DNA from 2 places in the Streptomyces sp. NBC_01571 genome. Region 2 is predicted to be linked to the other one. Evidence: riboswitches for the same ligand, from Rfam matches in the RefSeq annotation. Region 2 holds a riboswitch; the other holds the start of a gene.

Region 1 (15,111 bases), 5.6 Mb from region 2:
GATTGCGGTGATCGGCGCCGGGATGGGCGCGATGGCGGCCGCCGCCCGGCTGGCCGTCGCGGGCCATCGGGTGGTGGTGTACGAGCGCGCGTCGACGTACGGCGGAGCACTGGGCCGCTTCGAGCGCGACGGCTTCACGTTCGACACGGGCCCCGGGCTGTTGCGGGTGCCCGCCGTCCTGCGCGATCTGTTCGTCAAGACGGGCAAGGAGCCGCTGGAGGCGTGTGTCGACCTGGTCCAGGTGGACCCGTCCGCACGCCATGTCTTCGCCGACGGCACCGAGGTCTCGCTGCCCAACGCCTCCCGCGCGGGTGTCGTCACCGCCCTCGACCAGGCGCTCGGGGCGGGCGCGGGCGAGCGGTGGGGCGACTTCATGGTGCGGGGCCGCGAGGCCTGGGACCGGACACGGCGGCCGCTCCTGGAGGAACCGCTGTGGCCGAACTGGCAGGTGCTCGCCGACCGCGAGCCCTACCCCGCGGTGTCGCACAGGAGGATGCTGCGCACCCGCCGGGCCGGCACGCTCGCCGAGGTCGGCGCGTGGGAGCTGCGCGAGCCGCGGCTCGCCGCCCTCCTGGAGAGTCATGCCCTCGCGTACGGGCTCGACCCACGCGTCGCACCGGCGAGCGCGGCCGTGCTTCCGTACATGGAGCACGCCTTCGGCACCTGGTACGTACGCGGAGGCATGCGGGAACTGGCGCGTGCGGTGTACGAGCGGTGTCTGGCCCGCAGGGTGGAGTTCCGCTTCGGGACGCCGGTCGGGCGGATCGTGGAGAAGGACGGACGGGCGGTGGGCGTCGAGCTCGCCGAGGACCCCTCCCGGGCTGACGGCTCCGCGGCGGCGACGGTCGAGGACGCCGACTTCGTGGTCGCCGGTGTCGCGCCCGAGGTGCTGGACCGTCTCGTCGCCGGGACGGCGCTGCGCGGCGGTGACGAGATCGCGCCGCAGCGGGGCGTGCCGAGCCGGCTGACCGTGCTGCTGGCGCTGCGCGGCGGGCGGCAGGCAGGGGTGGCGCACCGGACGGTGGTGCACACTCCCGACCGTGCGGAGGAGCTGGAGCGGCTCTTCGGCGAGCGTCCCGGACTCCCCGCCGCGCCCACGGTGACGGTCTCGCGCCCGGACGACCCCGGTCTCGCGCCCGACGCGGACCACGAGGCGGTGACCGTGACGGTCACGGTGCCCTCGGGTCTGCGGGTGTCGAAGGCGGACGTGGAGCGGGTGCTCGACGCCACCCGGCGCGCCGTGCCGGACGTGCGTGAGCGTCTGCTGTGGCACGAGATCCGCACCCCGTCCGACATCGCGGAGGCGACGGGCGCGGAGGGCGGCGCGGTGCCCGCACCGGCGCTCGCGGCGGCGGGCGGCCGGCTGCTGCACCCGTCGAACGGCACCCGCATGCCGGGGCTGTTCACGGTCGGCGGCTGGACGCATCCCGGCGGCGGCCTTCCGCACGCGGGGATGTCGGGCGCCCTGGTGTCCGGGCTGATCGTGGAGGGACCGGACTTCCGGGGCTCGCAGTGAGCCCGCGAGCTCTCGGAGAGCACCCCTGGGGGCCGCCCGTACCGGCCCTCACCCGGTCCCTGAGGCGTTCCCGGCCCTGAGGACGCTGCGGACGGTCAGTACCGGTACTGCTCGTCGAACCCGGCGCCGTTCCCGTTCCCGTTCCCGTTGCCGTTCCCCTGGCCGTTGTCCTGGTACGGATACTGCTGCTCGGGCGGAAGCTCGCCGCCGTACTGGGCGTCGGTGCTGCGCTGCTGCGGGACCCAGACGCCGCCGGCCGGGGTCTCGCCGCCGTAGCCGCCGGTGGCGTACTGGTCCTGGCCGTAGCCCTGCTGCTGCGGGTACTGCTGATCGCCGCCGTACGTCATGTCGTACGCCGCGCCGTTGTAGGTCTGCGTGCCGATGTACGGGTCGGAGTACGCGGCGTACTGCTGCTGGCCGTTGTCGTAGCCGTACTGCTGCTGGTCGTAACCGGAGTAACCGTCGTACGCGTAGGCCTGCTGGTCCTGGGAGGGAGCGGCTGCGTAGGACTGGCCGGACTGACCCGCGCCGGCCGCGTAGGCGGCGTCGCTGTAGACGCCGTAGGAGCCGGTGTCATCGGGCAGGGGCTGGGGCTCGTACACGGCCGTGCCGCCGGTCGCCGTGAGGTCGCCGGAGCCGGTCGGCATGAACCGGTCGGAGTGCGCGGGCGTGAAGACGTCGTCCTCGCGGGTGTAGTCGTCGTCGCTCTGCGGATACCGTGCGTCCTCGGCCGCCTCCTGCTCCGGCTCGAGGTCGGAGACGTCCAACGTCGGATCCTGGCGGTCCGGCTCGCCGCGCCGACGCTTGCTCCTGCCCGAACCCTTGTCCGGAGCCTGCTCGGCTGCCTGACGGTTGCCCACCGCCCAGCCGGCCGCGAAGCCGCGGCGGAACGACAGCGTGACGTACGTCTGGCCGACCGCGAAGGCGGCCGCGCCCAGACCGACGACGATCACGGACGGGATCAGCACACCGAGAACCACACCGGCGAAGCCGACGAAGGCGAGCAGCCGGTAGCGCAGCCGCGCCTTGTACTGCAGCAGAACCTCGCCGAGGAGCCACAGTGCGACGATGCCGAAAGCGATATAGAGGACCGTCAAGCCCATGTACGCCCCTCTCCCAGTGGCCGCTACGCAGTGTGTCGTACGCGGGTGCGGCCGGTCTAGGCCTGCTGTGGGTGGTGCAGGCCCAGATTCTCGTAGATTTCCAGCGTCGCCGTGGAGTTGTTCAGCGTAATGAAGTGCAGTCCGGGGACGCCCTCGTCCAGCAGCTTCGCGCAAAACTCCGTCGCGAACTCGATGCCAATGGAGCGTACAGCCGCCGGATCGTCTTTGGCTGTGAGGATCCGCTCTTTCAGGACGTCCGGGAACGAAGCGTTACTGAGCTGTGGAAGCCGTTCCAGCATCTTCACACTCGTCACCGGCATGACCTCGGGGATCACCGGTGTCCCGCACCCCGCCGCCGCGACCCGGTCGCGCAGCCGAAGGTACGACTCGGGCTGGAAGAACATCTGCGTGATCGCGTAGTCCGCGCCGGCCCGGCACTTGTCGACGAAGTGCGCGACGTCCGTGTCCCAGCCGGTGGAGCGCGGATGCATCTCGGGGAAGGCGGCGACGCCCACGCAGAAGTCGCCGGACTCCTTGATGAGACGGACGAGTTCGGCCGCGTAGGTCAGGCCCTGGGGATGCGGCACCCACTCGCCCATGGGGTCTCCCGGCGGGTCTCCGCGGACCGCGAGCATGTTCCGGATCCCCGCGTCCGCGTACTGGCCGATGATGTTGCGCAGCTCCGCCACGGAGTGGTTGACGGCGGTGAGGTGGGCCACCGGCGTGAGCGTGGTGTCGGCGACGATCTGCTCGGTCTCCCTGACCGTGCCTGCGCGGGTGGAGCCGCCCGCTCCGTAGGTCACGGAGACGAAGTCGGGGGCCACGGCCTCGACCCGGCGCAGCGCGTTCCACAGGTTCCGCTCGCCCTTGGGGGTCTTCGGCGCGGAGAACTCGAACGAGTACGTCTTCTTGCCGGACGCGAGCATGTCGCTCACGATGCGTGCGCGGTCAGTCCTGGTGGAGGCAGATCCGAGGGCCATACTCGCAGGTTAGCCAGGGGGCGACGGTCCCCCAACCGAACAGCAGGGAATTGTCCGCTTCGTCGGCTTCTTGTCCACCCCTCGGACAGAGCGGGACCGACCCGACGGGCGGCGGGACGACCCGGCGGGCCGCAGGCGGTCCGGCAGGCGGGTCACGGGCGGGCCGCGGGCGGGTCCGGCAGGCGGGCCACGGGCCGTGCGGATCGGGGCGGTCAGGCCTGCCGCAGCCGCTTCGCGAACTCCGCGGCCGCCGCCGCGGGGTCGTCCGCCTCGGTGATCGCGCGTACGACGACGACACGGCGGGCGCCGGCCTCCAGCACCTCGTCGAGGTTGCCCAGGTCGATGCCGCCGATGGCGAACCAGGGGCGGTCGGTGTCCAGCGCGGCGGTGTGGCGGACCAGGTCCAAGCCCGGTGCGTGGCGGCCGGGCTTGGTGGGAGTGGGCCAGCAGGGGCCGGTGCAGAAGTAGTCCACGCCCTCCTGGACGGCGGCGGCCGAGGCCTCCGCCGCCGCGTGCGTGGAACGGCCGATCAGGACGTCGTCGCCGAGGATGGCGCGGGCCGCGGGGACCGGGAGGTCGCCCTGGCCCAGATGGAGTACGTCGGCGCCGGCCGCGTGGGCGACGTCCGCCCGGTCGTTGACCGCGAGGAGCTTGCCGTGGCGGGCGCAGGCGTCGGCGAAGACCTGGAGGTGTTCCAGTTCCTCGGCCGCCTCCATGCCCTTGTCGCGCAGCTGCACGATGTCGACGCCACTCGCCAGAACGGCGTCCAGGAACTCGGCGAGGTCGCCCTGGCGCGTGCGCGCGTCCGTGCAGAGGTAGACGCGGGCGTCGGCGAGGCGGGCGGCGTTCTCGGGCATGCGTGGGTCCCCCGTGGTGCGGCGGTGCGTACGGACCACGGCGGCCGGGGTGGTCCGGGGCCGGCCGTGGTCCGTACGCCGGACGTGTTGTCGGATCAGACGGCGAGCGCCTGGGCGCGACGCTTCACCTCCGTGCCGCGATTCTCGCTCAGCGCCTGCGCGGGGGTGCCGGGCAGGGTCGGGTCGGAGGTGAAGAGCCACTCGAGCATCTCTTCGTCGGTGAAGCCGTCGTCCCGCAGGAGCGTCAGGGTGCCGGTGAGGCCCTTGACGACCTTGTCCTCGTCGATGAAAGCGGCGGGGACGTGCAGCGCGCGGTTCTCACCACGGCGTACGGCGATCAGCTGGCCTTCCTTGACCAGCTGCCGGACGCGGGTCACCTCGACGCCGAACTGTTCGGCGATGTCGGGGAGGGTGAGCCAGGCGGGGACGAGAGCATCGATCTTTGCGTCAATCTCGGTCACGGGACAAGCCTGCCATCCCGGACTGACACTCGGTACCCGAGCGCCACCCGTCCCGCGTCAGAAGCGCGTGAATCTCGCGGAATTCCGTCGAATTCCGGCGCGGTGGCACCCGTGCGGACCGGGCGGCGGCGCGGCCGCCGCCCGGCGGGGGAACCGGCCGGCCCGGGGTCCGCCGGGCGAGGGAACTCCCGGCCCGGGACCGGTCCCCCAGCGTCGCGCACCCGAGGAAAGGCGCCGGAGTCTGCTCAGGCCGCGGCGCCCTTCAGCCAAGGGAACCCACCGGCCCGAGACCCGGCCCCCCAGCGTCGCCCGCCCGACGGAAGACGCCGCAGCCCGCTCACGCCGCGGCGTCCTTCAGAGGACGTGACGGATTCGACAGGATCTCCGGGTCCAGCGGCATGCCCGCCTCGATCAGACGGCGGCCCTGGGCCAGGTCGCGGGGGCGGCCCACCGCCAGGAGGGCGACGAGGCGGGAGTCGCGCAGCCAGCAGACCGTCCAGGCGGCGCCCGAGGAGTCGCCGCGCCAGACGGTCGTGTCGGCGGGCGCGTGGTGGCCGACGTACTGGACGAAACGGCCGAACTGCTCGGACCAGAAGTACGGAACCGGGTCGTACGCCGCCGGGGCCTCGCCGATGATGTTCGCCGCCACCGTGCGCGGTCCCTGCAGAGCGTTGTCCCAGTGGTGGACGAGGAGGCGCTCCTCGTACCGGCCCGAGGGGAAGGAGGCGCAGTCGCCGACCGCGTAGACGTCCGGCAGCGAGGTGCGCAGGTGGCTGTCGGCCACGACCTCGCGGTGGGCTCCGAGTTCGATGCCGGAGCCGGCCAGCCAGGCGGTGGCGGGCCGGGCGCCGATGCCGACGACCACGGCGCCCGCGGGCACCCGGGACCCGTCGTCGAGCACGACGGCGCCGGGCTCGACGCGCTCCACGCGCGCGTGGGTGCGCAACGAGGCCCCGCTGTCCGCGTACCAGGCGGCCATCGGCGCGGCCACCTCGGCGGGCAGTGCCCCGGCCAGTGGCCGGTCGGCGGCCTCGACGACCGTCACCGCGCACCCGGCCTCGCGCGCCGCCGTCGCGAACTCGGCGCCGATCCAGCCCGCCCCGACCACCACGATGTCGTGCTGCCGGGCGAGCACCGGGCGCAGCCGTTCGGCGTCGTCCAGGGTGCGCAGGAGATGGACGCCGGGCATGCCCTCCGCGCCGGGGAGCTGGATCGGTTCCGCGCCGGTCGCCAGGACCAGGACGTCGTAGGGCACGGGTCCCGTGGCGGTGTCCAGCTCGTGGTCCCCGGGGCGCAGGCCCAGCGCCTCGCAGCCGAGCTTCAGTTCGATGCCCAGCGCCTCGAAGTCGATGTCGAAGGCGGAGTGCTCGGCCTTGCCGAGCAGCACCGCCTTCGACAACGGCGGCCGGTCGTACGGCTGGTGCGGCTCGGCGCCGATCAGTGTCACGCCGCCGGTGAAGCCCTGTTCGCGCAGGGCGACCGCGGTCTGTACGCCGGCCATGCCCGCGCCCGCGATGACGACCCGGCGTGCCGTAGGCCCCTGCGTCTGCCCCTGCGTCTGCTCGCTCACCTGATCACCATAGACACCTGACATTCCGTCAGTCAGCGGACGTGCTCAGTGACCTCTTCCACAATGCGACTCGGTGTCAGCCGGTCCGTTCGGCGCGGGCGGCCAGTGCGGGGCGTGCAGGGGGTTCGATCTGTTCCACGACGCTCGTCCCGCTGCCCGTCCGCGACTCCCACTCCCAGGTCTCCTCCAGCCGCAGCCGGCCGTCGGAGAGCTCCACCACGACGGACACGCAGTGTCCGCCGGACGTGGTGCCGTCGCGTCCCAGCTGTACGTACCGGAAGTCGAGGCGGTCGCCCTCCCGGGTCCCCAGGAGACGGCCGCGGACGATGTCGCCGCCCGCGTACTCGGCCCAGATCTCGCCGTCCTTCTCGTGGTACGTGAACCGGGTGCCGGTCCCGACCTGGCCCGGCGCCTGGTCGGCGACCGGGGCGAGGACGAGGCCGTCGAGCGAACGGGCCATGGGGCGGAGGCTCCCTTACTGAGGCCCGCGGCAGCGAGCTAGGGTGGTCAACGTAGAGCACTCGCGGGAGCCCGGACGCACCGGGCTGAGAGGGAGGCTGGCGGCCTCCGACCGTACGAACCTGATCCGGGTCATGCCGGCGAAGGGAGGGGCTGGACGCCCATGTCGCGTACACCGGCGGAGAGGTCCGTCACGTCCGACGTCCTGGTGGTGGGGGGCGGGATCATCGGCCTGGTCACGGCCTGGCGGGCCGCCCAGCGCGGGTTCACCACGACGGTCGTGGACCCGGAACCCGGCGGCGGGGCCGCGCAGGTCGCCGCCGGGATGCTCGCGGCCGTCACCGAGCTGCACTACGGCGAACAGACGCTGCTGGGCCTGAACCTCGCCTCCGCGCGCCGCTATCCGGACTTCGTCGCCGAGCTCACCGAGGCGGCGGGCCAGGACCTCGGCTATCGCCGGTGCGGCACGCTGGCCGTCGCCCTGGACTCCGACGACCGCGCCCATCTGCGTGAACTGCATGACCTGCAGAGCCGTTCGGGGCTCGACTCGGAGTGGCTCAGCGGTCGCGAGTGCCGCCGGCTGGAGCCGATGCTCGCGCCCGGTGTCCGTGGTGGTCTGCGCGTCGACGGCGACCACCAGATCGACCCGCGCCGCCTCGCGAAGGCCCTGGTCACCGCATGCGAGCGAGCCGGAGTGGGGTTCCACAGGACCTGGGCGGAGCGGCTGACCGTGGTCCGGGAGCGGGCCACCGGGGTCGTCACCGCGGGCGGCGACCGGCTGGAGGCGGCGCAGGTGGTGCTGGCGGCGGGCAGCCTCAGCGGGAGGCTCAAGGGCGTGCCCGACGACGTGAGGCCGCCCGTGCGCCCGGTGAAGGGGCAGGTGCTGCGGCTGACCGTGCCGAAACGGTACGCGCCCTTCCTGAGCCGCACCGTACGGGCCGTGGTCCGCGGCAGCCAGGTCTATCTGGTGCCGCGCGAGAGCGGCGAGCTCGTCGTCGGCGCGACCAGCGAGGAGCTGGGCTGGGACACCACGGTGACCGCGGGCGGCGTGTACGAGCTGCTGCGCGACGCCCATGAGCTGGTGCCCGGGATCACCGAACTGCCGCTCACCGAGACCCGGGCCGGACTGCGCCCCGGCTCGCCCGACAACGCTCCGCTGCTCGGCCCGACCGGGCTCGACGGACTGCTGCTGGCCACCGGCCACCACCGCAACGGCGTCCTGCTCACTCCCGTCACCGGGGACGTCATGGCGCACGTCCTCGCCTCGGGGGAGCTCCCCGAGGAAGCGCGCCCCTTCACTCCCCACCGGTTCAGCCCGACACGCACGGAGCAGCCCGTATGAACATCCTCGTCAACGGCGAGCGCCGGCTCGTCGCCGCGGGCACCGCCCTCGACACGCTCGTCGCCACCCTCACGGCGGCGCCCTCCGGCGTCGCGGCCGCGCTCAACGAGACCGTCGTCCCGCGCACCCGGTGGTCGTCCACGTCCCTGCGCGAGGGAGACCGTGTCGAAGTCCTCACCGCTGTCCAAGGAGGCTGACCCATGGCCGACGATCCGTTCGTCCTCGGAGGTACGTCCTTCACGTCCCGGCTGATCATGGGTACGGGGGGTGCGCCCAGCCTCGACGTGCTGGAGCGGTCGCTCGTGGCGTCCGGGACGGAGCTGACGACGGTCGCGATGCGCCGGGTGGATCCCGCGGCGCACGGCTCCGTCCTGTCCGTGCTCGACCGGCTCGGCATCCGGATCCTGCCGAACACGGCGGGGTGCTTCACCGCGGGCGAGGCCGTGCTGACCGCGCGGCTCGCCCGGGAAGCGCTCGGCACCGATCTCGTCAAGCTGGAGGTCATCGCCGACGAGCGCACCCTGCTGCCCGACCCGATCGAGCTGCTCGACGCCGCGGAGACGCTGGTCGACGACGGATTCACGGTGCTGCCGTACACGAACGACGACCCCGTGCTCGCGCGGAAGCTGGAGGATGTCGGGTGCGCGGCGGTCATGCCGCTCGGCTCGCCCATCGGGTCGGGCCTGGGGATCCGCAACCCGCACAACTTCGAGCTGATCGTGGAGCACGCGCGCGTGCCGGTGATCCTGGACGCGGGGGCCGGTACGGCGTCGGACGCGGCACTGGCGATGGAGCTGGGGTGTGCCGGTGTGATGCTCGCCTCGGCCGTGACACGGGCGCAGGAGCCGGTGCTGATGGCCGAGGGCATGAGGCACGCCGTGGAGGCGGGGCGTCTCGCGCGGCGTGCGGGGCGGATTCCCCGGCGGCACTTCGCCTCGGCGTCCTCTCCCGCGGCAGGTCTCGCGCGGCTGGATCCGGAGAGGCCGGCCTTCTAGCGCCGCGATACCGGGCACCGCGGCACCGGGTGCCGGGAACCGTGGCGGGGCGACCGGTGCCTGCCGGTGGCACCCGGCCGTGACACCACGGGCTCCTCCCGGCGGTCGCGTGACGGCGGTTTCCGGCCAGTGGGAGTGTGGGGGCTCCGAGTGGTGGGGCCGCCGTCAGCGGAGCGGGCCGCGTCACCTCTTCGGCGCGATGTGCGTCACAGGTCGGCTGCAGTCCCGCCCCGGTACGGGCCACAACGAGAGGGCCGACGGCGACGGCTCGTAGACTCACTTGCGTGGATACGACCCTTCAGGACCCGCTCGTCGGGCAGATGCTCGACGGCCGCTATCGCGTCGACGCCCGGATCGCGGTCGGCGGAATGGCCACGGTCTACAGGGCCCTGGACACCCGTCTGGACCGCGTGCTCGCGCTCAAGGTCATGCACCCGACGCTGGCCGCCGACGTCTCGTTCGTCGAGCGGTTCATACGCGAGGCCAAGTCGGTGGCCCGGCTCGCGCACCCCAACGTGGTGCAGGTCTTCGACCAGGGGACGGACGGGTCGTACGTCTATCTGGCCATGGAGTACGTCGCGGGCTGCACCCTGCGTGACGTGCTGCGCGAGCGCGGGGCGCTCCAGCCGCGGGCCGCGCTGGACGTCCTGGAGCCGGTGCTCGCCGCGCTGGGCGCCGCGCACCGCGCCGGGTTCGTGCACCGCGACATGAAGCCCGAGAACGTCCTCATAGGGGACGACGGCCGGGTCAAGGTGGCGGATTTCGGCCTGGTACGGGCCGTGGACACCGTTACGCAGACGACGGGGTCCGTGCTCGGCACCGTGTCGTATCTCGCTCCCGAGCAGATCGAGCACGGCACCGCCGACACCCGCGTCGACGTGTACGCCTGCGGAGTCGTCCTCTACGAGATGCTCACCGGCGGCAAGCCGCACTCCGGCGACTCCCCCGCCCAGGTGATCTACCAGCATCTGAACGCGGACGTGCCGCCGCCGTCGGCCGCCGTGCCGGGCATGCCCTTCGCGCTCGACCAGCTGGTCGCCGCGGCCACCGCCCGCGACCCCGGGATGCGCCCGCACGACGCGGTGACGCTGCTCGGCCACGTGCTGGAGGCGCGGGCGGGGCTCACCGCCGAGCAGCTGGACGCCGTACCGCCGCAGGCCGTCACCGCGGGCCACGACAACGCGGAGGACCGTACGAGCGTGATCCCGCGCTCCCTGTCCGTGCCGCGTCTGCTGCCGGTGAACGAAGAGGACGCGGCCGGCGGGGCCGACGGGCTCAACCGGACGAGCCGGTTCGAGCAGACCAGTGTGCTCGCCTCCGAGCCGCCCGCCCCCACGCGGCGGCGCGGCTCACGCCCCCGGCGCGGAACGATCGTGATCGTGACCGCGATCCTGCTGGCGCTCGGCCTGGGCGCGGGCGTCTGGTACATCAACTCCGGCCAGTTCACGAAGGTCCCGTTGTTGCTGGCGAAGACCGAGACGCAGGCCAGGTCGCGGATCGAGGCGGCCGGGCTCGACGTCGGGCAGGTCAGGCACGCGTACAGCGACACCGTGAAGCGCGGCACCGTGATCAGCAGTGACCCGCAGCCCGGCGCGCGGATCCGTGACCACGACTCCGTGTCGCTGACCGTCTCCGACGGCCCGAAGACGGTGCGGGTGGCCGACCTGTCGGGCTTCACGCTGTCCAAGGCGCGGGAGGTGCTGGAGGGTGACGGACTCGCCGCGGGCATGATCACGCGGGAGTTCAGCGCGGACGTGCTCAAGGGCTCGGTGATCCGTACGGATCCGGAGGCGGGCACGCGACGGCACGCCGGTTCCGCCATCGCCCTCGTCGTCAGCAAGGGCAGTCCGGTGGAGATCTCGGATGTCACCGGGACGTCCGTCGAGGACGCCACGGCGGAGCTCGAACAGGCGGGGCTGAAGGTGAAGATCGCCGCCCGGCGGGTCACCTCGGAGTTCGACAAGGGCCAGGTCGCCCGGCAGTCGCCGGACGCGGGCAGCGAGGCCGCCACGGGCGACACCGTCACGCTGACGGTGTCCAAGGGCCCCGAGATGGTCCAGGTGCCGGACGTGGTGGGCGACAGCGTGGACGACGCGACGAAGGCGCTCGAGGACGCCGGGTTCCAGGTCGACGAGGACCGTGGACTGCTCGGGCTCTTCGGGGACCACGTCAAGGGCCAGTCGGTGGACGGCGGCAAGACCGCGCCCAAGGGGTCGACGATCACCATCGAGATCCGCTGAGCCGGGCCGGAATTCCGCGGAACCGGGCCGGTGGGTCCGCCGAGCGGAACCCGGAGGTCCGCCGACGGGGTGTACCGGAGCGCGTGGCACCCTGAAGGGTGTGACCAGCAAGCAGCTTCGCAATCCCGTCGGCGGCCATGTCCCCGTGGCCGGCGGCCTCAACTCCGTCGGCCTGGCCTACGCGCGCGAGATGGGCGCGGAGACCGTCCAGGTCTTCGTCGCCAACCCGCGAGGCTGGGCGACGCCCGCCGGGAACCCGAAGCAGGACGAGGAGTTCCGCGCCGCCTGCGCGGCCGGGTCGATCCCCGCGTACGTGCACGCCCCGTATCTGATCAACTTCGGTTCGCACACGGCGGCGACGGCCGAGAGGTCGGTGGAGTCGCTGCGGCACTCGCTGCGCCGGGGCCGGGAGATCGGCGCGCTCGGCGTGGTCGTGCACACGGGGAGCGCCACCGGGGGCCGGGAGCGTGCGGTGGCCCTCGCGCAGGTACGCGACCACCTGCTGCCGCTCCTGGACGAGCTGACCCACGACGACGACCCGTACCTCCTCCTGGAGTCGACCGCGGGCCAGGGTGCCTCCCTGTGCTCGCGGACCTGGGACTTCGGGCCGTACTTCGAGGCGCTGGACGCCCATCCGAAGCTGGGGGTCTGTCTCGACACCTGCCACATCTACGCGGCGGGCCACGACCTGACCGGACCGTCCGGGATGCACCGGACCCTGGATCTGCTGGTGGACACCGTCGGCGAGGGCCGGCTCAGGCTGATCCACGCCAACGACTCCAAGGATGTGGTCGGCGCCCACAAGGACCGCCACGAGAACATCGGCTCCGGTCACATCGGCGAGGACCCGTTCCGCGCGCTGATGACCCACCCCGCCACCGAGGGCGTACCGCTGATCATCGAGACGCCCGGCGGCAAGGAGGGGCACGCGGCGGACGTGGAGCGGCTGAAGAAGCTGCGCGACGGCTGAACGCCACGGCGGACACGGCGGCTGGACAAGGGAATACCCCCAGGGGGTATTAGGTTAGGTTGCCCCAGGTACAGGAACCGTCACCTGACGCCGGGGGCCCTTCATGCAGCACGACGCGCACACCCACTCCGAGACGCACACGCACACCCATGCCGCCCGCACCACGGGCCGGGTCACCTGGTCGACGGCCGCACAGGCCACTCTGCACTGCCTCACCGGCTGTGCCGTCGGCGAGGTGCTCGGCATGGTGGCGGGCACCGCGCTCGGCTGGGGCAACGTTCCGACGATGGTCCTGGCGATCGTCCTCGCCTTCGTCTTCGGTTACTCGCTCACCCTGCGCGGAGTGCTCGGGGCCGGCGTGGACCTCAGGGCCGCCCTCCGGGTCGCGCTCGCCGCGGACACCCTGTCCATCGCGGTGATGGAACTGATCGACAACGGCGTGATCGCGCTGTGGCCGGACGCGATGGACGCACACCTCGACGACCTGCTGTTCTGGGGCGCGCTGGCCGTCTCCCTGGGCCTCGCCTTCGTGGTGACCACCCCGGTGAACCGGTGGATGATCGGCCGCGGCAAGGGCCACGCCGTGGTGCACCGGTACCACCACTGACGCACGCGCCGGCGCACGCCGGGTCAGAGCTCGGGGCCGTCCCCGGGCTCCTCCTGGTACGAGTAGCGCTGCTCGCGCCAGGGGTCGCCGATGTTGTGATAGCCGCGCTCCTCCCAGAATCCGCGGCGGTCGGCCGTCATGTACTCGACGCCGCGGACCCACTTGGGCCCCTTCCAGGCGTACAGGTGCGGGACGACCAGGCGGAGCGGGAACCCGTGCTCCGCCGTCAGCAGTTCGCCGTCTTTGTGGGTGGCGAAGATCGCGCGGTCGGAGGCGAAGTCGTCGAGGCGCAGATTCGAGCTGAATCCGTACTCGGCCCAGACCATCACATGGGTGACGGCGGGCGAGGGCGGCGCGATCTCCAGGATCGTGCGCGCGGGGATGCCGCCCCATTCGGCCCCGAGCATGCTGAACTTCGTGACGCAGTGCAGATCGGCCATGACCGAGGTGTACGGAAGGGCTGTGAACTCCTCGTGGGTCCAGCAGTGCTTCTCGCCGTCCGCGGTGGCGCCGAAGACCCTGAACTCCCAGCGTTCGGGGCGGAACTTGGGCACGGGACCGTAGTGCGTGACGGGCCAGCCACGCTGCAGTCGCTGCCCCGGCGGAAGCTCCGACTGTGCCGCCGCTCCCGTTCCTCGCTCCACCGGCTGACCCATGACTCCATCCTGACAGACCCGGGACGGTGCCCATGACCAGCACAACCCCCATCAGGGCAAATCGACTAAGTATGCACTTACTGGACGCCCCGGAACGCCGATGCGAGGATGCAGCGCAAACTGCCCGGTTCCCCCGCCTGGAAGGAGCCTCTGCGATGCAGGGCGACCCCGAGGTCATCGAGTTCCTCAACGAGCAGCTCACCGGTGAGCTGACCGCGATCAACCAGTACTTCCTGCACGCGAAGATGCAGGAGAACTTCGGCTGGACGAAGCTCGCGAAGTACACGCGTCACGAGTCCTTCGACGAGATGAAGCACGCGGAGGTACTGACCGACCGCATTCTCTTCCTGGAGGGCCTGCCCAACTACCAGCGGCTCTTCCACGTCCGGGTGGGCCAGACCGTCACCGAGATGTTCCAGGCCGACCGCCAGGTGGAGATCGAGGCGATCGACCGCCTCAGGCGCGGGATCGAGGTGATGCGCGGCAAGGGCGACATCACGTCCGCGAAAATCTTCGAGTCGATCCTCAAGGACGAGGAGCACCACATCGACTATCTGGACACCCAGCTGGAGCTGGTCGAGAAGCTCGGTGAGGCGCTCTACATCGCACAGCTGATCGAGCAGCCGGACAGCTGATCCGACGGCGGGGCTGTTACGGGAACCAGCGGGACCGGTACGGGAACTAGGCGGCCTCGGCCGCAGTCGCGGGCACCGGGCGACCCGCGAGGCCGGAGAGCTCCGCCAGGGCAGGCCTGCCCTGCTCCGCGAGCTCCCGGCGCGGGCACGCACCGCGGCCCAGCAGGGACTGGATCTGGCGGACGCACGAACCACAGTCCGTGCCCGCCTTGCTCACCGACGCTATCTGGCGCGGGGTGCAGGCACCGTCCTCCGCGTGCTTCTTCACCTGCGCCTCGGTGACACCGAAGCAGCTGCAGACGTACACGCGGTTCACCTCCCGGGCGGGGTCGACTGGCGATGCCTTCCCGATGAACGGTGAGGCTAACCTAACCTTACCTGCCGTCCGGAGTCCGCAAAAGTGCGAGAGGGCGCGGATCGTATGTGATCCGCGCCCCACCCGCACCCCGCCGCGAGGGACGGAACAGACCTCGATCCGCTACTGGTCGCGGTACATCTCGGCGACCAGGAAGGCCAGGTCGAGCGACTGGCTGCGGTTCAGACGCGGGTCGCACGCCGTCTCGTAACGCTGGTGCAGGTCGTCGACGAAGATCTCGTCGCCGCCGCCCACGCACTCGGTGACGTCGTCACCGGTGAGCTCGACATGGATGCCGCCGGGGTGCGTCCCCAGGCCCTTGTGGACCTCGAAGAAGCCCTTGACCTCGTCGAGCACGTCGTCGA
Region 2 (15,111 bases):
GCTGTCGGTGCCGCTCGACTCGTACCGGATCGGGGGCGGACCCGGCGCCGAGCTGTCCCCCGAGGGCGGCACGGACTGGGCGCGGGTGCACGGTGTCACCGCGGGCGGAGCGGTGCTGGTCCGCCCCGACGGGTTCGTCGCCTGGCGGTCCGAGGGCCCGTCGGCCGATCCCGGCGCCACGCTGCGGGACGTGCTCGTGGCGCTGCTGGACCGGCGCTGACGACTCCTCCACGCCACGACACGGGCGAGGACGCTCCGCCGGTACGCGCGTGACACGCGGGGCGCCGTGCCGGAGAGAGCCGGGCGTCCGAACCGGCGACGGGCGGGAAGCGGGGACACGGGCGAGGGCGGGGGGCCGGTGTCTGCGGACCGCCCGCCCTGCCATGTGTCCGGGGGCCTCACCCGGGTGGGTCAGGGATCCGTTCTGCCGAGGTGGTCGAGACGTCCGAGGTGCGCCACGTTCTCCCGGTCGTCGGCGTCCTCGGCGGCCTCGGCGGCGAACCAGGCGTCGAGGATCTCCTTGAGCAGCGGTTCGGACGTCAGCCGCAGGCTCAGTGCCAGCACGTTCGCGTCGTTCCAACGGCGTGCGCCGTCCGCCGTGTACGCGTCCGTGCACAGGGCCGCGCGGACACCCGCCACCTTGTTCGCGGCGATCGACGCGCCCGTGCCGGTCCAGCAGCAGACGACCGCCTGCTCCGCGGTCCCCGCGGCCACCTCAAGGGCGGCCGCCTCGGAGCACACCGCCCACCGCGGGTCCCGGCCGGGGTGCAGCGCCCCGTGTGTCGTGACCTCGTGGCCTCGGCCGCGCAGTTCCGCGACGAGGGAGCGGGCCACGGGTTCGTCCATGTCCGAGGAGACGGAGATCCGCATGCCCGGCAGCCTACCCAGCGGTGCGTACGCGCGGCAGGCCCGCTTCGTCCGACGCCCCGAGGAGGACCCGCGCACCCCAAGAAGGACCCGCGTACCCGTTGAAGGACCCACGCACCCGAAGAAGAGCCGGAGTACACGAAGAAGGGCCCTCACGGACCATCGCCCGTGAAGACCCTTCGCACCGTCGGGACGACAGGATTTGAACCTGCGACCCCTTGACCCCCAGTCAAGTGCGCTACCAAGCTGCGCCACGTCCCGATGCGGTTCACCCGCGGTGATCCCGCGTGATCGTGCAGGTAAACCCTACCGCACGTGCGGGGGCGGGCCCGCACACGCGACGGTCGGCGGCGCGGGGCGTCCGGGGCGGCCTGGGCGCGACGGCGAGGCGCGCGGACCACGGGAGCAGCGGCTACACCGTGCTGCCGGCCAGCCTCCACTCGCGGTGCAGCGTGCCCAGCGGAACGCCCCGCTGGAGGACCGGGGTGCCGAAGACGGACAGCTGGATCCGCAGGGTCCCACTCAGATCGAGACCGCCGTAGACGCCCCACGTACCCGTCGCCTCGACGTCGGACTTCGTGCCGGAGCCGGCGGGGGCGGTGACGTCGACGGTGCCCGTGGCCTCACCGCGCAGATAGGGGGCCAGGTCGGCGGTGACCCCCACGGCTCCGTACAGGCCGACGGTGGCCTGCGCGCCGAGGGCGGCCTTCACCCCTCCGGCGGTCGTGACCAGCGCGTGCACCGGGGTGCTCGCCATGTGCGACTCGTTGACCGGGGTCCAGCCGCTGGCCGAGTCGTAGGTGCCGCCGGCGTCGAAGTCGCCCTTGAGGTCCTGTTCGACGTCGACGGTGACCCTGCCGTCGCCGCTGATCTGGAAGTAGCAGGTCAGGTCGAGGTTCACGACGACGGGGATCGGGCCGACCTGGAGGACGGGGTCGGCGTGCAGCTTCGCGAACGGCAGCCGGACGGGCTGGGCGGAGGCGGCGGCGCGCCCCTTGAGTGCCCACCGCGAGGTCCAGTCGCCGGAGACACCGAGGTGGGCGGTTGCGGGGCCGGCCGCGGTGGACCTGCCGCCGTAGGAGAAGTCGACCTCCGGCTTGACCTGGACGAAGCCGGACACGGCCGCCGCCGCGGAGGCCGGCGCGCCCCCGGCCGTGGCGACCCGGGTGGCGACGTCGACCCGCAGGCTGCCGAGCGGGACCTTCGCGCCCTCGGGGCCCGCGTGCACGTCTCCGGCCCGCGCCCAGGACACCTTGACGTCGGGCAGCAGCCGCTCGACGTCGAAGGATGCGGGATCGACGGGAACGGTGCCCTTGGCCTCGCCGTCGCCGAGCAGCGCGTCGAGGGTCGTCGGCGCGGTCTGGACCTCGGTGCCGTCGGGCTTCTCGTCGATCACCTCGGTGACCTTGGCGAGCAGTCCGTCGGGGGCGCCGGGCGCGGGGGCGCTCGCGATGACGTCGCCGACGGCGGTACGGCTCGGCGCCGGCGTCCCTCCGGGGGTCGGTGACGCTGACGGATCCCCTTTGCGGGCAGGGGATATGACGGCGCGTCGGGTTCGGCTGTCGTACGACGTCACCGACAGCGCGGACTTGTGGGCCCTGCCGCCGGCCGTACCGGGCCGCGCGACGGCGGTCGAGGTGGCCGCGGGCGCGGCCGCGACGGCGAGCGGCCGGCCGGTGTCCGCGGGCCCGGCGGTGGACGAAGTGGCGTCCGGGGCCCGTTCGGGGGCGGAGGAGGAGCGCGGGCCGGGGTCTGCGGAGCAGCCGACGGCGAGGAGGAGGGCGGATGCGGCGAGCGCGGGCATGACGGCACGCAAGGGCCGCTTGCGGATACGCAAGATCAGTCCTGAGGGGGGTGGGGGTGGCAAGGAATTACCGGCGAGTAACTAGATGTGAGCATGCCATGGAGGCATGAAGACCCGCTTCACCTTTCCGCACCCCGCAGGGGTGATGTGCACCACGCCGCCCCCCTCCAGGCGGCCCCGGCTCCCCCAACTCTCGTGAACTTCAGACCAATTGACGTGTCGTCACACACCCGACCCGACCGGGAGCACCGATCACGCCCCGGCCACAGGCGCCGCTCACGCCCCACCCACAGGCACCGGTCACACCCCGGCCGAAGAAGAGGACGCGACGGTCCGGCCCCCTCATCTCACGGTCTCGGGCCCCCAGTACTCCGGGCCGATCCCCCGCCAGTCGATGAGCGGGGACACCGCGATGGTCAGCGGATCGGCATCGAGCCCCGCGCGCCGCAGGAACTCGGCCAGGTCGCCCAGGTTGTAGGCCAACCCGAGGCTCTCTCCGTGCACACGGACCCGGCGGCCGCCTGTCGGCGCCGGCGGGGACACGATCACAGGCAGCGGTTCGGACATGAATCCAGCCTCGCCTCTCCGGTCCCGGCCTGCATCCCGGCCCGATGTCCTGCTCGTTCACCGCGCGCCGTCGTCGGGGCGCCGGAGGAGTGTGGGTTCGCCATGGCCGAATTCAATCACGTGTTCGATTTTGGGCGCGACCCGTGCCCGGGACCCTGCCGATCGGGGGCGCCGGGGCGGGCCGCCGACGGTCAGACCCGCGGCCGGTTGATCAGCCCGGACAGGACGATCACGCTCTCCGTCCGCTCGATGACCCTGGCCTCGCGCACCTGCTGGATGGCCCGTTCCAGATGCGGGATGTCCAGGGCCATCAGGTGCACCATCGCGTCGGCGGCCCCGGAGACCGTGTAGGCCTCGACCACCTCCGGCACGGCCTCCAGCTCGCGCCGCAGTTCGGCGGGGGTCGGATTGCCCTTGCAGTACACCTCGGCGAACGCCTCGGTCCGCCAGCCCAGCGCCTGGGTGTCGACGAGCGCGGTGAAGCCGCGGATCGTGCCGTCGGCCACGAGCCGGTCCAGGCGCCGCTTCGCCGCCGGTGCCGAGAGCCCGGCGGCGCGGCCGATCTCCGCGTACGTGCTGCGCGCGTCGCGCAGCACGCACCGCACGATCTCCTCGTCGATGGCGTCCATGGCCACGTCGCTCACCTCTTCCTCCGCGCAAGAAATCACCACGCAGGCCCAGTCTTCACAAGAAATCGATCCTAGACGGAAACAAACGGCGATTGTTTGCGTACCGGAACTGTTCGTAGCATCCTCACGCCCCCTCGTCGTCCACCGCGGAAGGAGCGTGTGGCATGCGCGCAGTGCTCAGTGCCGAGGAGTCCGCAGCCCTGGAGGCCGTCGACGAAGCGGCCGTCGCCACGATGCTGCTCGACACCCTGGCCGTGCCGAGCGTGACGGGAAGCGCGGCCGAGTCCGAGCTGCAGCACCGTCTGGCGCGTGACCTCGGCCGGTCCGGCCTGGACATCGACCTGTGGTCGATGGATCTGCCCGCTCTGCGCGCCGAGCCCGGCTTCCCCGGCATGGAGGTGCCGCGCGACGAGGCGTGGGGGCTCGTCGCGACACTGCCCGGCGCCGAGGACGGTCCGACCATGATCCTCCAGGGCCATGTCGACGTCGTACCGCCCGGTGACCTCGCGCAGTGGGCGGGTGCCCCCTTCGTACCGAGCGTCCGCGGGGACGTCGTGCACGGCCGGGGCGCCTGCGACATGAAGGCCGGTGTCGTCGCCAACGTCGCCGCGCTCGCCGCGATCCGGGCGTCCGGGGTACGGCTGCGCGGCAGCGTGGCGGGCCACTTCGTGGTCGGCGAGGAGGACGGCGGGATCGGCGCCTTCGGCACCCTGCACCGTGGCCACACCGGCGACGCCTGCGTCATCAGCGAGCCGACCGGCGGCACGCTGGTCACCGCGAACGCCGGCGCCCTGACCTTCCGTGTCACCGTGCCGGGCCGGTCCACGCACGCGAGCACCCGTGACGCCGGGGTGAGCGCCATCGACGCCTACGCGCCGATCGCCGCCGCCCTGGCCCGGCTGGAGGTCGCCCGCAGCGAGACGCCCGATCCCCTGATGGCCGAGTACCCCTTCCCGTACACCGTCTCCGTCGGGATGCTCCAGGCCGGCGACTGGGCCAGCAGCGTGCCGGGGCTGCTCGTCGCCGACGGCCGGCTCGGGCTGCGGCTCGGCGAGGACCCGGACGCGGCACGCGCCGCGTTCGAGCGCTGTGTGGCGGAGGCGTGCGCGGCCGATCCGTGGCTGCGCGGGCATCCCGCGGTCGTCTCGTGGCCCGGCGGCCAGTTCGCCAGCGGGCGGCTCCCGGCCGGCCATCCCCTGCGCGAGACGGTCGGCACCGCGCACGCCGACGTCACCGGCGCGCCGGGGGCCCGGGAACGCGGCGCCCCCTATGGGAGCGACCTGCGCCTCTATGCCGGGGCGGGCATCCCGACACTCCAGTACGGCCCCGGGGACGTACGCCTGGCCCACGGCCCCGCCGAGCACGTGTCCCTCGCGGAGACGGTCGCCGTCGCCCAGGCGCTGGTCCTGGCGACACTGCGCACCGTGGGGACCTGCTAGTGCCGCGGCCTCGGGAGGACCAGGCACGTGCCAGGACCACGGAACCGGTGGAGGGGCACCCGGCAGGACCATGTGACCCGGTGGGCCAGGGGCCCCGGGGAACCTTCAGCGCCCCTCTCGCATCCGCCAGCCGTGGTCGACCGGTCCGAGTCCGGAACCGAGCGGGAAGCCCGCCGCGATCGCGCCCGTGACGTACTCCTTCGCCCGCCGCACCGCCTCCGGCACCGCCCGCCCCCGCGCCAGCTCCACCGCGACGGCCGAGGCCAGGGTGCAGCCGGTGCCGTGGGTGTGGCGGTTGTCGTGGCGCGGGGCCCGCAACCAGAGCTGTTCGGTGCCGTCGGTCAGCAGGTCGACGGCCTCGCCTGGCAGATGGCCGCCCTTCACGAGGACCCAGCGGGGGCCGTAGGACAGCAGCCGTTCCGCGGCGCGGCCCATGTCCCGCTCGTCCGTCACCTCGATTCCCGTGAGCTCGGCGGTCTCGTCGAGATTCGGCGTCACCACCGTCGCGACCGGCAGCAGCGCGGTCCGTACGGCGTCCAGCGCGTCGTCGGCCAGCAGCCGGTCACCGTGCTTGGAGACGCTCACCGGGTCCACCACCACGGGCGCGGCGACGTCCGACAGCAGCTCGGCGACGGTCTCGACGAGCAGCGCGGAGCCGAGCATGCCGGTCTTCACCGCCTGCACCCCGATGTCGTCCACGACGCTGCGGTACTGCGCGCGCACCGCCTCCGCCGGAAGCTCCCAGGCTCCCTGCACACCGAGGGAGTTCTGCGCGGTGACCGCGGTCAGCACGCTCATCCCGTGCGCGCCGAGCGCCAGCATGGTCTTGAGGTCGGCCTGGATGCCGGCGCCGCCGCCCGAGTCCGATCCGGCGACGGTCAGGACGCGGGGCGGGGCGGCGGGGGTGTTCGAGGACATGACGGGTTCGCTCCGTACGAGAGACGAGACGGGTGAGCGGGTGAGACGGGTGGGACGGGACGGGTGAGGGGCCCGGGGCGACCCGGCCCGTGGCCGGCGGCGGCCGTGGTCAGCGACGCAGCCGCAGCGGCGCGTACACCACGAGGGCCGCGAGGAACGCCACCCCGTAGGCGAGGTCCGCTCCGTGCAGGACCCGGGCGACCGGACCGACGTACAGACTGGTGCTCATGAACGGCACCGCCGCGGCGAAGGCGCCGACGAAGGCCACCAGCGCGGGCCACCACGGCTGCGGGCGGGCGCTCTCGGCGGACAGGTCGACCGGCGCGCCGGCCCGCGCCCTGGCCCGGACGAGCCAGTCGACGGCGACGATCGCGACGAACCCGGGGATCCAGTAGCCGACGAGCAGCAGCACGTTCTGGAACCGGGTCGTGGTGTCGGCGGCGTGCATCCAGAGCACCAGCGGGAAGCCGAGTACGGCCGCCAGCGCGGCGGCGGCCGGCCGCGGCAGGCGTACCCCCATGGTCTGCAGGGCGAGCGAGCCGCTGTAGTCGTTCATGGCGTTGCTGCTCAGGGCGGCCAGGGCCACGGCGAGCAGTCCGAAGGCGCCGAGGACACCGCCGCCGAGCAGGGTGTCGACGCCGCGGGCGGTCTGGTCGGTGAAGACGGAGGCGCCCCACAGGCCGAGCGCCTGGACGGCCACGAAGGACACACCGACACCGGCGAGCGTGCACCAGAACATGCGCGGCCGGGATGCCGTGCGCGGCAGATAACGGCTGAAGTCGCTGGCGTAGGGGGCCCAGGACAGCGCCAGGCTGAGGGCGATGGTGCAGGTCAGGACGAAGGCCCCGGCCCGGTCGGCGCCGTGCGCGGAGGCGGTGGCGGCGGGGTGGTCGCCGTTCAGGAGCTTCACCGTCAGCGCGGCGAAGGCGGCGGCGAGGGCGAACGTCATCACGGTCTGCAGCCGGTGGATCACCTCGTACCCGAGGACGCCGAGCGCTCCCTGGGCGCCCATCATGACCAGCACTCCCAGCCAGAACGGCCAGCCGCACAGCTGGGCCAGCGCGTCCCCGCCGAACAGGCCGATCAGCGCGTCCCAGGCGATCGAGGACAGCCACTGCAGCGCACCCGGCACCAGCACGGCCCGCCCGAACGCGAGCCGGGCGAGCGGCAGCTGTCCGGCGCCGGTCTGGCTGCCCCAGGTGCCGAGGTACGCCGTCGGCACGGCGCCCAGCAGGGTGCCCAGTACGACGGCGGTCAGCGCGGTGGAGAAGTCCAGGCCGAGCGCGATGCCCACGGTGCCGGTGAAGACGCCGGTCATCGTCAGGTTGGGGGCGAACCACACGGTGAACAGGCGGCCGGGGCCGCCGTAGCGGTGGTCCTCCGGCACCGGGGCGATGCCGCGCGCCTCGACGCGCAGATCGCCGGGGGCCTCGGGCATCCGCCCGTCGAAGACGCCCTGCGGGCCTCCGACGGCCACTTCACCACGGGCATACGGCAACGACATGAGACATCCCTCCGCCAGTCCTAACTGGTTCAGGTTCGACGGGTGTGATCTCAGCCCTCGTGCGGGGCACCCCGTGTCCGGTTCGGCGTCAGGATAGCCCGGTCGGCGCGCACGTCCCAGGCAGGGGGCGCACGGACCAACGTGACCGGGAACGCGGCCCCCGTGAGTCGACGTGCCCCGCAACACGCCCTAGGAGCCGACGCGCGGCTCCCAGCCCTCGTACGCCGCCGTCAGCAGGCCCAGCACGCCGTGCGCGGTGACCTCGCGCGGGTTCGGGTATGCCGGGCCGGCGGCCTGCGCCGCGGCCACCGCCAAGTCGGCCTCCTCCAGACCGAGTTCGGCGAGGGTACGTGGCGCGCCCAGGTCTCCGGCGAGCTCCCGCAGGGCGCGTGGGACGTCGTCCGTGCCGAGCACCCGGGACAGGGTGACGATCGCCCGGGGCGCGGCGGACGCGTTGTAGGCGAGGGCGTAGGGCAGGACCACGGTGTGCGTCTCGGCGTGCGGCAGGCCGAAGGTGCCGCCGAGGACGTGGCACAGCTTGTGGTGCAGGCCCATGGTGGTCGCGCCGAGGCAGGCGCCGCACAGCCACGCGCCGTACAGGGCGCGGCTCCGCGCGTCGAGGTCGCCGGGGTCGGCGGCCACGTCCGGCAGGGCGCCCGTCATCGCGCGGACGCCCTCCTCGGCCATGAGCGAGACGAGGGGGGAGGCGTCGGGCGCGTACAGGGCTTCGACGGCGTGCGCGAGGGCGTTGACGCCGCTGGTCACGGAGAGGGGGACGGGGAGACCGAGAGTGAGCTCGGGATCGTAGACGACACTCCGGGGCTGGACGACGAGGTCGCGTCCGGTGCGCTTGGCGCCGTCCTCGGTCAGGCCCCACACCGAGGTCATCTCGGAGCCGGAGTAGGTGGACGGCACGGCGATCAGCGGCAGCCCGGTGCGCAGCGCGATCGCCTTGCCGAGGCCGATCGCCGAGCCGCCGCCGACCGCCACACAGCCGTCGGCGCGCATCTCGCGGGCCATCTCGACGGCCCGGGCGGCGACCTCGGCGGGTACGTGCATCCGGGCCTCGGCGTGCAGCCCCGCGCACTGGCCGCCCAGCGCGTCGGCGACCGCCCGTGCGGTGGCCTCGCCCCGTCTGCCGCAGACCACCAGCACCCTGTGCAGACCGAGCCGGGCGACCTCGCCGGGGGTCGCGGACACGGCGGCGCCGGGCCGGAAGACGACCCGGCCGGGCCGGGTCTCGTACGAGAAGTCGAGCGGGTTGTCTGTCGTGGAGTTCGGTTCGACGGTCATGCCACTCTCCTGGTCCGGCACACGATCCTGCCAGGCGTGTCCGAGGATGCGCCGCGGCGCTCCCGACGGCAACTCCTGGTGTTCCGTCGCACGGTCATCGGGACCGGTCGCCGTCGGCGCCCGCGTCCAGGAAGTGGAAGCCGGGCTCCGGATAGCGCGCGGGGGCCGGGTGCGGGGCGGACGAGGTGTAGGCGCCCGCGAGGGAGAACACCACGCGGTCGCCGGCCCGCAGGCCCTGGGCCCGGACGTCACGGACCAGGACGTCCTTCGGCGTGCTCAGCTGGCCGGTGAGGGTGGCGCGCTCCCTCCGCACCACGGGACGCGGCCAGGAATACGGCCACGGCTCCACTTCGAGAACGGACCAGGGCTGGTCGTGCCGTCCGGTCACCGGGGTGCGCAGGTGGACGGCGCCGCCACGGATGACGGCGAAGTCCTCGCTGGAGCCGTGCTCGACGTCCAGCACCTCGCTCGCGTACCAGCCGCAGTACGCGGTCAGCGCGCGGCCGGGCTCGATCCGCAGCGTCAGTTCCGGGTGGGCCGCGGCGAGCCGGGCGAGGCCCTCGCCGTACGCGTGCCAGTCGAAGCGGCGCTCGGGGCGGTCGTAGTCCACCGCCATGCCGCCCCCGATGTCCACCTCGGTGAGCTGAAGGCCGTTCCGGGCGGCCAGTTCGAGGGTCCAGGCGACGACGGACTCGGCCAGCGCCAAATGCTCCTCGGCGTGCACCCCGTTGGCCAGGTGGGCGTGGACACCGCGCAGTTCGAGGCTCGGATAACTGCCGTCCGTGAGCAGGCCGACGATCGTGTCGGCCCGGGCCGGATCGAGGCCGGAGGTGGTGGCGGCCCCGCCGCCGTCCGCCGCGAGGAGGTCGCCGGCCACCGGGAGGTCGAACCGGGGCAGCACCGCCACCCGGCGGTCCGGAGCGTGCCGCTGGGCCAGCCCGGCCAGCATGTACAGCTCGTACTCGCTCTCGACCTGGAAGCGTGTCACACCCCGTTCCAGCGCGTCCGCCAGCTCCGTCGGGGTCTTCTCCGTGCCTCCGAAGACCCGCGGGCAGTCCACGGCGGCCTCGGCGACGTGGTCCAGTTCGATGCGGGAGGACACCTTGTAACCGTCCACGTACGGGCCGAGCTCGGCCAGGATCTCCGGTTCCCCGTTGGCCTGGACCGCGTAGTACAGCTCGACGCGATCCGGCAGCGCGGCTCTGACGGACGCGGCGTGGGCGCGCAGTGCCACCAAGTCGTATACGTAGGCGGGCAGTTCCGTGGGCGACAGGGAGAGGATGCGGTCGCGCACCGCGCGCGGGGGTGTGATCATTGGGGCACTCCGGGTCGTATGGCGCAGGATGTCGTCGGCACGCGACGGGGGTGGCGAGCGGCCGGGCGACATCGCCGACCGGCCGGTGCGCGATACGGGGAGCAGGGGCACGTCGGACACGCGGAGCGGCGCCGCGTCCGACACGGGGAGCAGGGCCGCGTGCGTTACGGGGTCGCCGCCATCACTCCCGAGACGCGCGTGCGACGCGCGTGCCGGGTCCGCCGTCCGGGGCGGAGTATCCGCGGTACGCCGACCGAGCGTCCGGTTCGGGGCGCCGAGCGGGGACCAGGAGAGCACCGCCACCGCGCTCCGGCAGACCGACGCCCCCGCTCGCAGGGCTCGCGCCCTGTGGCATCCCACCATCATTCTGATCCGCGACTCCAAAACCCGTGGCCCGGATACGATCTCTACCCGGCGAGAGATCCTCAGGCACCTCGGGCCGCTCGCGGGCGGGAGCCCCTGGGAGTGTCGCCCGGCGCACACCACACCTCACGACACCTTGCCACGCCGCGGTTCCACGGGCACGTAGCCGGTGGTGTTCCGGCGGTGCGCGCCAAGGTGTGGCGTTGAAGAGGTTCGCCGGGGGAGGCGCCGGACGGCGACGCGGGCGCGCACACCGGCCGGGGTCCAGGCGCCGGATCCGCGCGAGTGGTCGGCTATCGCGCCGCTGCGGCAGATGTGCACCCCTGGGCACACGAGATGCCCGCCGGGGCGCGGCACTTGGGAACTTTCGGGCAGCCCGGCGACATGGTCGCGCGCGGGGAGGTCGGTGCATCGATACATCGGTACATCGATACCGGCCGGCCCGCAGGTGGCGGCGGGAGGGAGTCGTCCGCGACGACCGGCCGTCGCTCGGCGGCATGGCGCGGTCGACCGCGGGAGAGGTCCGCGCCGATCGCTGTCGGGCCCGGAGCGGCGGGCACGGACGCGTGGGCTCCGGGAGCACGGCGATGTCCGGGTACGGCCCGTCACCCGGGCCCAGAAGTTCGTGGAGCGCGGGATGCGCCCAGCGGATGTGGCAGCGGCTCAGGTCAGGGTGGGTCGGTTCAGGGCGGGTCGGTTCAGGGTGGGTCACATCCGGGGGGGTGGGACAGGACGGTGTGGGTCGGATCGGGCGGGTGGGTCAGGACGGCGCGAGGGGACATGACGCGGTCCGGCGCGAGGGGCATGACGCGGTGCCCGGCTCCGCGCGGAACCGGGCACCGCGTCCGGTCAGGTCAGCAGGTGGCCGACGCGGGCAGTCCGCCGTGCTGGTCGCCCTTGAGATACACGGCACTCACATAGCCCTCGGCCAGCCGCACCCACACGTCGTTGACATAGCCGTTGTCGCGGATGGTCTCGCCGTGGGTCCAGCACGACGCGCCGCGCGGCTCCCCCGCGGCGACGTGCCCGGTGATTCCGGTCTGACTCGACGGGCCGGAGCGGACGTTGACGTTCACGTACGGCGTGACACCGTAGGGCAGCCCCGCCGCCGCGGCCTGCGCGACGGCGCCGCCGGTCAGGAGCAGTCCGGCGGCGAACGCCCCGACACCCGCCGTGGTCAACGCCCTGGTCCTCATCCTCATGGTCATGCTGTCCTTCCCCGTGGTGGAGTCCCGGTGTGCTTCCCGGGTGGGACCTGCGCGTCCCGCCCGGTCCCACAGGGCAACCTTGCAAGGTCGGCTCCGGGCAGGGAACTTCTTTCGACCACGCTCGAAACGTCCCGCCTCCGGGGCCGCGTTGATCCGGACGATCGAGGGGGCGCGTGACGGGCGCCGGCGGACCTGGCCGTCGCGGGCGGCTGCGTCACCCCCGGGCGCCGCGGAGGCGGAGCCCCGCCTTCCCGGCGTTGGCGTAGGCGTCGTCCACGGCCACCACGGTGCGGCCCGCCGCGTCGAGCAGGGAGGCGGCGACGGCGGCGCGCATTCCGCCCGCGCAGTGCACCCACACCTCACCCGGGGGGATCTCGCCGAGCCGGCGGCGCACCGTGTGCAGGGGGATGTGGACCGAGCCCTCCACGAAGCCCAGGGCCCGCTCGACCCCGCGCCGGACGTCCAGGACCACGACGCCCTCACGCCCGCGCCGCCCGGAGAGGTCGGCGAGGTCGGCGAACACGGCGCGCGGGAAGGACCCCGGGACCTCGCCCTCGCGCACCCAGCCCTTCGGCTCACCGGTCGCCGCGGCGGCGGGCCGGTCGATTCCGACCCCCACTAGTGCCGCGGCAGGCAACGTTCGCCCTTCGAGGAGCTGCGTCCGGTGCGTGCTCTCGGCGTGCCGGCCGGAAGTCCTCGTACTGGACGTACTTGGGCTTTCGGCCGGTGCGGCGAGAGTGCGTGCCGGGCGTCGCGACGGGGCGAACGTTGCCTGCCGCGGCACTAGTTCCCGCTGGGCGGCGGCCAACTGCTCCGCCGATTCCGCCAGCAGGGTCACCGGCTTGCCCCACGGGATCAACCAGGCCAGGTAGGCGGCCAGTTGCCCTTCGGCCTCGAAGTTGTACGAGCCCGGCACATGGCCGGCGGCGAAGGCGACGCGGCTGCGCAGGTCCACCACCCACTCCCCCGCGGCCAGCCGCGCGGCGATCTCCTCGGCGTCGGCCGCGGCGGGCGGGGTGAGGTCGACCGGTGCCGGGCCGGCGGCGTTGGCCGGGCCCATGTAGGTGTAGTAGGCGGGGATGTCGTCCAGTCCGGCGAGCAGGCCGGCGACGAGGGTGTCGACGTCCCGGGTGAGGGCCGGGTTGTCCGCCCTCTCCCTGCCGATCGTCGTGGCCGTGCCGCCGCCCTGCCCGGCGGAGCAGAAGCTGCCGAAGCCGTGGGTGGGCAGCACGGCCGTGGTGTCGGGGAGTTCGGCGGCCAGCCGGTGCGCCGAGGCGTGCTGGGCCCGGGCGAGGCCCTCGGTCAGGCGCGGCTCGACGAGGTCGGGGCGGCCCACCGTGCCGATGAGCAGCGAGCCGCCGGAACACCGCCACCGCCGTCCCGGCGTCCTCCAGCACGTAGGCCGTGTGGTGCGGGGTGTGGCCGGGCGTGGCCACCGCCCTGAGGGTCAGGCCGGCGACGGCGTCCGCAGGGTCGACGGACACCCTGTCCCCGTCCCGCACGGGCGTGTGCGCGAAGGAGATCCGTGCGTCGGCGGGGATCAGATAGGCGGCACCGGTGAGCCGTGCGAGTTCCGGGCCGCCGGTGACGTGGTCGTTGTGCAGGTGCGTCTCGGCGACGTGGGATATCCGTACCCCGCGCCGGGCCGCCGCGGTCAGCATCCGCTCGACGTCGCGCGGTGGGTCGACCGCGACGGCGGTGCGCCGACCGCCCACGAGGTAGCTGCGGTTGCCGAGACCGGTCAGGTCAAGGGGGTCGATGAAGAACACGCCGGTCACTCCCTTCGAGTGGAGATGTGCCCCGGAGGTGTGCGCGAGCGCTCAGAGCCCCGGCCGCGCCCGGACACGGCCCACGCCGGCCGTCAGACGAGCCCCTTCAACATGCCGTGCCAGTACAGGGCGGGCAGGCCGTAGCGCTTGAGCAGCCACATGTCACGGCGCTCCTTGGTCGTGTCGACCAGCGGAATGCTGGGCGCGGGCCGTCCGGCGTAGTCGAACTCGGCGAGCAGCACCCGGTCGCGGGCGGTGACGAGCGGGCAGGAGGTGTAGCCGTCGTAGCGGCGGTCCCCCCGCTCCCCCTTCATCCCGGCCAGCAGGTTGGCGACCACGACGGGTGCCTGTCGGCGGACGGCGGCGCCGGTCTTGGAGGTGGGCAGGTTCGCGACGTCGCCGAGGGCGAAGACGTTGCGGTGGCGCGGGTGGCGCAGCGTGTACGGGTGGGCCTCGACATAGCCGTACGGGCTCGCGGGGTCGGCCAGCGGACCGCGCCGCACCCAGTCGGGGGCGCTCTGCGGCGGTACGGCGTGGAGCAGGTCGAACGCGAGGCTCTCCTCGGTACCGGCGGCACGGTCGGCCACGGTCAGCCGCCGGGCGGCGCCGTCCACGGAGGTCATCTCCGAGTTCAGCCGGACCTCGATGCCGTAGCGGTCGGCGACCCGTTCCAGGGCCCGGCGCCAGACCGGTACCCCGAACATGGAGTCGGCGGGCAGGACGAGGACCACCCGGATGCGGTCCAGGACACCCTGTCTGCGCCAGTGGTCGGCGGCGAGGTAGGCGATCTTCTGCGGGGCGCCGCCGCATTTGACCGGGCCGGCGGGCTGGGTGAAGACGGCGGTGCCGGAGCGCAGGCCGCGGATCAGCTCCCAGGTGTGGGGAGCGTGCTCGTGGGAGTAGTTGCTGGAGACGGCACCGTGCCCGACGGCCGTGTCGAGGCCGGGGACCTCGCCCCAGTCGAGCTGCAGGCCGGTGGCCATCACCAGGAAGTCGTAGCCGTGGACGCCGCCGGTGGTGGTGACCGTTCGCGCCTCGGGATCGACGGCGGTGGCGGCCTCGCGGATCCAGCGCGCCCGCCGGGGCATCACGGACGCTTCGGGGCGGTGGGTGAGGGAGAGCGGGGCCCTGCCGCCGCCGACGAGGGTCCACAGCGGCTGGTACCAGTGGGTGGCGGCCGGTTCGAGGACCGCGACGCCGCTGACACCGGCTCGGCACAGCCGGGCGGCGGTCGTGATCCCGGCGGTGCCGCCGCCGACGATCAGCACCCGGTGGTGGTCACGGGCGAAGCCGGGGACGCGGCGCGTGGAGAACGTGGAGAGGGGGGCGAAGGCGGAGAGTACGGAAGACACGGAGGACATGAGGACTCCTTGCCGTCTGCGGGACACGCTCCCGAGGCATACCCCGCGGGGTATTCGGCCGTCGGTGATGCTAG

The links. A riboswitch is a leader RNA that binds a small molecule or an ion and turns the genes downstream of it on or off. The one in region 2 is predicted to bind thiamine pyrophosphate.
Region 1: linked by a shared signal. The riboswitch ahead of thiO (glycine oxidase ThiO) and the one ahead of OHB41_RS39760 (purine-cytosine permease family protein) in region 2 are both predicted to bind thiamine pyrophosphate.

What each region holds. Positions count from the first base shown of each region.
Region 1 is NZ_JAPEPZ010000001.1:3,298,129-3,313,239, forward strand. It holds gene OHB41_RS14855 (phytoene desaturase family protein) at 1-1,516, shown strand, start outside; gene OHB41_RS14860 (SCO2102 family sporulation regulator) at 1,612-2,619, opposite strand; gene metF (methylenetetrahydrofolate reductase [NAD(P)H]) at 2,676-3,599, opposite strand; gene thiE (thiamine phosphate synthase) at 3,812-4,456, opposite strand; gene OHB41_RS14875 (Rv2175c family DNA-binding protein) at 4,552-4,917, opposite strand; gene OHB41_RS14880 (NAD(P)/FAD-dependent oxidoreductase) at 5,255-6,487, opposite strand; gene OHB41_RS14885 (avidin-fold protein) at 6,564-6,947, opposite strand; TPP riboswitch at 7,001-7,112, shown strand; gene thiO (glycine oxidase ThiO) at 7,110-8,288, shown strand; gene thiS (sulfur carrier protein ThiS) at 8,285-8,485, shown strand; gene OHB41_RS14900 (thiazole synthase) at 8,489-9,283, shown strand; gene pknB (Stk1 family PASTA domain-containing Ser/Thr kinase) at 9,568-11,523, shown strand; gene OHB41_RS14910 (deoxyribonuclease IV) at 11,624-12,493, shown strand; gene OHB41_RS14915 (DUF4396 domain-containing protein) at 12,597-13,100, shown strand; gene OHB41_RS14920 (sulfite oxidase-like oxidoreductase) at 13,124-13,756, opposite strand; gene bfr (bacterioferritin) at 13,912-14,391, shown strand; gene OHB41_RS14930 ((2Fe-2S)-binding protein) at 14,438-14,707, opposite strand; gene OHB41_RS14935 (class II 3-deoxy-7-phosphoheptulonate synthase) at 14,870-15,111, opposite strand, start outside.
Region 2 is NZ_JAPEPZ010000001.1:8,874,821-8,889,931, reverse strand. It holds gene OHB41_RS39800 (FAD-dependent oxidoreductase) at 1-220, shown strand, start outside; gene OHB41_RS39795 (RpiB/LacA/LacB family sugar-phosphate isomerase) at 412-870, opposite strand; tRNA gene OHB41_RS39790 (tRNA-Pro) at 1,055-1,128, opposite strand; gene OHB41_RS39785 (hypothetical protein) at 1,280-2,698, opposite strand; gene OHB41_RS39780 (hypothetical protein) at 3,014-3,238, opposite strand; gene OHB41_RS39775 (Lrp/AsnC family transcriptional regulator) at 3,430-3,882, opposite strand; gene OHB41_RS39770 (ArgE/DapE family deacylase) at 4,032-5,306, shown strand; gene thiD (bifunctional hydroxymethylpyrimidine kinase/phosphomethylpyrimidine kinase) at 5,412-6,224, opposite strand; gene OHB41_RS39760 (purine-cytosine permease family protein) at 6,334-7,728, opposite strand; TPP riboswitch at 7,718-7,812, opposite strand; gene OHB41_RS39755 (maleylacetate reductase) at 7,918-9,021, opposite strand; gene OHB41_RS39750 (type III PLP-dependent enzyme domain-containing protein) at 9,116-10,336, opposite strand; gene OHB41_RS39745 (SH3 domain-containing protein) at 11,554-11,907, opposite strand; gene OHB41_RS39740 (rhodanese-like domain-containing protein) at 12,122-13,243, opposite strand; partial or broken gene OHB41_RS39735 (MBL fold metallo-hydrolase) at 13,344-13,622, opposite strand; gene OHB41_RS39730 (NAD(P)/FAD-dependent oxidoreductase) at 13,769-15,037, opposite strand.